One region of the Janthinobacterium sp. GMG2 genome, then DNA from elsewhere that is predicted to be linked to it. Evidence: predicted binding sites of a transcription regulator. Region 1 holds the regulator's gene; the other holds the start of a gene.
What was found. Region 1 encodes sigma-54, which starts transcription at its own class of promoters, with help from an activator protein. Its sites were predicted from a motif close to TGGCANGNAANCTGCTTT; they were not measured.
Positions count from the first base shown of each region.

Region 2: adh (aldehyde dehydrogenase) is a predicted target of sigma-54. The motif match lies at 1,595-1,612, and genes of this name have one in related genera.

Region 1 covers NZ_JAXAWA010000003.1:611,128-614,219, reverse strand. Annotated here, with positions in the region: gene SKZ59_RS14875 (enoyl-CoA hydratase/isomerase family protein) at 1-463, opposite strand, end outside; gene hpf (ribosome hibernation-promoting factor, HPF/YfiA family) at 597-959, opposite strand; gene SKZ59_RS14865 (RNA polymerase factor sigma-54) at 1,029-2,507, opposite strand; gene lptB (LPS export ABC transporter ATP-binding protein) at 2,512-3,092, opposite strand, start outside.
Region 2 covers NZ_JAXAWA010000011.1:3,678-6,769, reverse strand. Annotated here, with positions in the region: gene adh (aldehyde dehydrogenase) at 1-1,508, opposite strand, end outside; gene SKZ59_RS27820 (beta-propeller fold lactonase family protein) at 1,761-2,717, opposite strand; gene SKZ59_RS27815 (TonB-dependent receptor) at 2,921-3,092, shown strand, end outside.

The DNA.
Region 1 (3,092 bases):
TGCCGCCCACATCGGGGAACAAGCCAATATTGACTTCCGGCATGGCCATGCGCGTGCGGCCCGTGACGATGCGCAGGCGGTTGCCGGGCCCGGCTTGCGCCACGCCCATGCCGCCGCCCATCACCACGCCATCCATCACGGCGATATACGGTTTCGGATAGAAATGGATCACATGATTTAACGCGTATTCTTCCGTAAAGAAATCTTCCAGCAAGGCGCTGCCGCCTTGCGGTGTGGCCAGGCCCGCATCGTAGAAGAAACGGATGTCGCCGCCGGCGCACAGTGCTTTCTCGCTGCTCGATCGGATCACGACGGCGTCCACCTGCGGATCGTCGCGCCAGGCCAGCAGGGCCGCGCTCAGGGCGCGCACCATCTCCAGCGACAGGGAATTCAAGGCTTTCGGACGGTCGAGCACGATATGGCCCGTGCGGTTGCGGATGGAAGTCTGGACGAAGTCGCTCATGGCAGGCGTGAAAAAAGTAAAAGTACAAACATTCTAGCGCCTGCGCGGGGAACATTGTGTTCAAAAGGTAGGGGCGCAAAAAAGGGCGCAATGTGCGCCCTTAGTTGATCACAACTGCTGGAAGCGGGTGGCCTTAAACGGCGACGACGGCGTCTTCCTCGGAGTTGTCTGGCAGATGCTTGATCGCCTCTTTACCGTGCCCTTGCACTTTGGTTTTGTATTTCATCACTTGCCTATCGAGCTTGTCGATCAGGGCATCGATCGCGGCATACAGGTCTTGTGCCAGGCTTTCCACATAGACGGTTTTGCCACTTAAACGCAGGTTGACTTCGGCCTTTTGACGTTTTTCTTTCTCTTTGAGGTTATCCACGGTCAGAATCACGGCGATATCGATAACTTGATCGAAATGACGTTTCACGCGTTCCAGCTTCGTTTGTACGTATTCACGGATGGCTGGTGTCACTTCGAGATGATGTCCGCTGATGGTGAGATTCATACACACTCCTAAAGATGATCGGGTTCGTGCGGTCCATCCTATCCGGCCCGCAGAGGAACCGAAAAAAACTTACAAACACTTACGCAGGCTCACTGGCGGAATTTTCAACGCTTCCCGGTATTTGGCAACAGTACGTCGCGCAATCACCATGCCTTGTTCCCCCAGCATGTCCGCAATCTTACTGTCGGATAAAGGATTTTTAGGGTCTTCTGCTCCTGTCAGTTGCACGATCAATGCCCGTATCGCCGTCGATGACGCTTCGCCCCCCGCTTCGGTGGCGACGTGGCTACCAAAGAAATATTTCAACTCGAACATGCCGTGCGGGGTCAGCATGTACTTTTGAGTTGTTACCCGCGAGATAGTACTCTCGTGTAAACCCAGTGTATCAGCTATTTCACGGAGCACAAGGGGGCGCATGGCAACGGCCCCGTGCGAGAAAAAGTTCTTTTGTCTTTCTACTATTGCCTGTGCCACGCGCAGGATCGTGTCGAAACGCTGGCGCATATTCTTGATCAGCCACTTGGCTTCCTGCAACTGTGCGCCCATGGCGCCCTCGCCCTTGCCCTGCTTGAGCAGGTTGGCGTACATGGCGTTGACGCGCAGGCGCGGCATGACGTCATTGTTCAGGGTCACTTGCCAGCCATTGCGCGCGCGCTTGACGACGACGTCGGGCACCACGTAATCGGACACGTCCGAGGCGAACACGGCGCCCGGATGCGGATTGCACTGGCGAATCACCGTCTGTGCTTCGCGCAAGTCTTCATCGTCGCAATCGAGGGCTTTTTTCAGCTTGTTGAAATCGCGCTGGGCAAACCAGGCCAGGTGCTTTTCCACGATGACGAGCGCCATGCGCCGCGTCACCATGGCGATGTGCGGCAAGCGCTTGATCTGCAGCGCCAGGCATTCGGACGCATTGCGCGCGCCCACGCCGGGCGGATCGAAACTTTGCAGCAGCGACAAGGCCGTACGCATCTCGTCGGCGTCGATTTCCAGCTCTTCCGGCAGGCGCGCCAGGATGTCGTCGAGCGACTCTTCCAGGTAGCCATTGTCGTCGAGCGCGTCGATGATCAGCTCGACCAGCGCGCGGTCGCGCAATTCAAGCACCGTCACGCGCATCTGCTCCATCAGGTGTTCGCGCAGGGTGCAGTGATGGGCCTCGAGTTGCGGGCGGGAATCTTCGTCGTCGGGCGCCTTGCCCCGGCTCGCCTCGCTCCAGTCGCTGTCGCCGCCATCCGCCGCGGCCGGACCCTCGCCCGCCTCGCCGTCAAAGGTTTCCGCTTCGGCTGGCGCCGCGGGCGCCTCCTGGCCTGGCGGCTGGGGCGGCGCTTCGGCCGGCGCCGCCGTGGAACTCAAGGCCCCGTCCGACAGCAGGCGCAGCGAACGGTCGAGCGGATCGTCGAGGCGCTCGAGCAGGGGATTGTCCGTCAGCAGTTGCTCGAGTTCCTGGTGCAATTCCAGGGTCGACAATTGCAACAGGCGTATCGATTGCTGCAACTGCGGCGTCAGTGCCAGGTGCTGCGAAGTGCGCAGCTGCAATGATTGTTTCATTGGCTTACATGCGGAAGTGTTCGCCCAGATAGACCCGGCGTACCGACTCGTTCGCGATGATGTCGTCGGGGCGTCCCGACGCCAGTACCGAGCCCTGGTTGATGATGTAGGCACGGTCGCAAATACCCAGCGTCTCGCGCACATTATGATCGGTGATCAGCACGCCGATATTGCGCTCCTTCAAGAAGCGCACGATGCGCTGGATCTCGATCACGGCGATCGGATCGACGCCGGCGAACGGTTCATCGAGCAGCACGAAACGGGGATCCGTGGCCAGCGCGCGGGCGATTTCCACGCGGCGGCGCTCGCCGCCCGACAGGGACAGGGCCTGGTTCTCGCGCAGCTTTTCAATCTGCAAATCGGCCAGCAGCTTATCCAGGCGCTCCTCGATCTCGGCCTTCTTCAAAGGACGGCCTTCGACGGTCTGGATTTCCAGCACGGCGCGGATATTGTCTTCCACCGTCAGCTTGCGGAAGACGGACGCTTCCTGCGGCAGATAGGACAGGCCCATCTGCGCGCGGCGGTGGATCGGCAGGCTGGAAATGTCCACGCCGCTGATGTCGATGCTGCCGCCGTCCGACGGCA
Region 2 (3,092 bases), on a different contig from region 1:
AGCGCTTTCGGGCTATAGCTCACCAGCAAGTTCTTCGTTTGCTGGTAGTGATCGAGCATCATCTTGTGGTTTTCGCGGCCGATACCCGATTGCTTGTAGCCGCCGAACGCGGCGTGGGCTGGATACAGGTGGTAGCAATTGGTCCACACGCGGCCCGCCTGGATGGCGCGTCCCATGCGGAAGGCGCGCGAACCGTCGCGCGTCCACAAGCCGGCGCCCAGGCCGTACAAGGTATCGTTGGCAATCGCCAGCGCGTCGGCCTCATCCTTGAAAGTGGTCACGGACACGACCGGTCCAAAAATCTCTTCCTGGAAAATGCGCATCTTGTTGTTGCCCTTGAACACGGTCGGACGCACGTAGTAGCCGCCTTCCAGGTCGCCCGCCTGCGTGTTGCGCTCGCCGCCGGCCAGCACTTCGGCGCCTTCCTGGCGGCCGATGTCGAGATAGGACAGGATTTTTTCCAGCTGCTCCTGCGACGCCTGCGCGCCGATCATGGTGGACGAGTCGAGCGGATTGCCCTGCTTGATGGCGGCCACGCGCTTCAAGGCGCGTTCGATGAATTTTTCGTAGATCGATTCCTGGATCAGCACGCGCGATGGGCAGGTGCAGACTTCGCCCTGGTTCAGCGCGAACATGGCAAAACCTTCCAGGCACTTGTCGAAATACTCGTCGTCCGCATCCATCACGTCTTCAAAGAAGATGTTCGGCGACTTGCCGCCCAGCTCCAGGGTGACGGGAATCAGGTTTTGCGCGGCATAACCCATGATCAAGCGGCCCGTGCCCGTTTCGCCCGTGAAGGCGATCTTGGCGATGCGCTTGCTCGAGGCCAGCGGCTTGCCCGCTTCCAGGCCGAATCCGTTGATGATGTTCAGCACGCCCGGCGGCAGCAAATCGCCGATCAGCTCGATCAACACCATGATGGAAGCCGGGGTCTGCTCGGCCGGTTTGAGCACGACGCAATTGCCGGCGGCCAGGGCTGGCGCCAGTTTCCACACAGCCATCAAAATCGGGAAATTCCACGGGATGATCTGGCCCACGACGCCGAGCGGCTCGTGGTAGTGATAGGCATAGGTTTCCGCATCGATTTGCGCGACGGAACCTTCCTGCGCGCGGATGCAACCGGCAAAATAACGGAAGTGGTCGATGGCCAGCGGAATGTCGGCGTTCATCGTTTCGCGGATCGGCTTGCCGTTATCGATGGTTTCCGCCGTGGCGATCAGGCTCAGGTTCTGTTCGATGCGGTCGGCGATGCGGTTCAGGATATTGGCGCGCTCCGCAGGCGAAGTCTTGCCCCAGGCATCCTTGGCGGCATGGGCGGCGTCCAAGGCCAGCTCGACATCTTCCGCCGTGGAACGGGCGATTTCGCAAAATGGCAAGCCCGTGATCGGTGTGATGTTAGGAAAGTATTCACCTTTTACCGGGGCAACGAATTTGCCGCCGATGTAATTGTCATAGCGTTGTTTGAAGGGATTGGCTACGCCCAGTTTGCTGATGTCTGCGAGATTCATGTCGTCCTCTATCGGGTTAATTAGAATGGAATTGCTGTAATTAAAATCAAACGTCCTGGTACAGATGGGGTGAGTACACGGAGTCTTCCGCAAATGCCGTGCCAGCTCGGCATCCCACTACAAACTTAGCCGCTTTTACCCTTGTTACAAGGGCGTAGCGTCAATACCGGTGTGCTTTTCAGCGCATGCCCGGGCTTGAGCCGCTGCACAATGGAACAGGTGTACCAGACTGGAACACCTGTTCCTGTGCCATTAACGAATCACCACGCCCCATGGCAATTCACCTACAGCAATATCGGCCACCTTGCGCGCGCTGGCCGTGTCGATGACGGAAACGCTGTTCGAACGGCCATTGGCCACGTACAGCTTGGCGCCATCGGGCGTGATGGCCATGTTCCACGGGCGCTTGCCGACGGGAATGGTGGCCGTGACCTCGTTGCTGGCCGTGTCGATCACCATCACCGTGCCATCGATACCGTTCGAGACATACACCTGCTTGCCGCTGGGATGGACCACGATGCCGTTTGCATTCTTGCCAGCGGGAATGGTGGCGATGGCCTTGCGCGCGGCCATGTCGATAACGTAGACGGCATTGACCAGTTCGCACGCCACGTAGGCGCGGCCCGAGTCCGGACTGAAACCGATGCCGCGCGGGCGCAATCCCACGGCGATGGACGCCACCTGGCGGCGTTGCACCACATCAATGACATCGACTTGTTCAGCCTCTTCCGCGCTGACCAGCAGCCAGCGCCCATCGGGGCTGAAAACGGCATGTTCCGGATTGCGTCCACGCACCTTGATATCGGCGAGCAAGACGCCCGTCTGCCCATCGAGCAAGGCCACGCTATTGTTTTCCTCGACGGCCACGGCCACGTAATGACCGTCTTGCGAAGCGCTGACGCCTTCGGGCGACTTGCCCAGCGCCACCGTGCGCAGGGGGGCGCCGCCAGCGTTATCGATCAGCAGCAAGGCGCTGCTGGCCGCATCCGTGACAAACAATTGCCGCCCGGTGGGGTCGGCGGCGATGCCGCGCGGACGCTTGCCGGCTGCAATCTGGCGCACGACCTGATCGGTCGCCGTGTCGATTACACTCAAGGTGCCCGATTTTTCATTGGGAACATAAGCAAATGGAGCGGCCTGGAGGGAGGTGCAGGCAAGCGCTGGCAGCAGCCAGCACACCTGGCGCAAGCGCGAGAAGAAGTTGGGCATAATCACCTTTCGATGGCAAAACACAGGAAAAGCGCGCGGCATCGGCGCATCTGATAATTGCTGTATGCAAACGCCGTGCCACTGACACGCGTATAATTTCAGCCCACCAATGGAGACATGGCAGGCATATTGCTTGATACACAGATGCAGACCTGCGCCGCGCACGCGACCAAGCAGGCTTTTATTCACATTGGAGAATCCGCATGCAGCACCGTTTCCGCCTGAACACCATCGCCAGCCTGTTTGTCGCCGGCAGCGCTACCCTCGCCCCCCACGTCTTTGCCGCCGAGACAGCTGCCCCGGCCAACGGGCAACTGATGGATACGGTGGTCGTCAGCGGCAGCCGCATCGCCCATCCCAGCCAGGAAGTGCCGG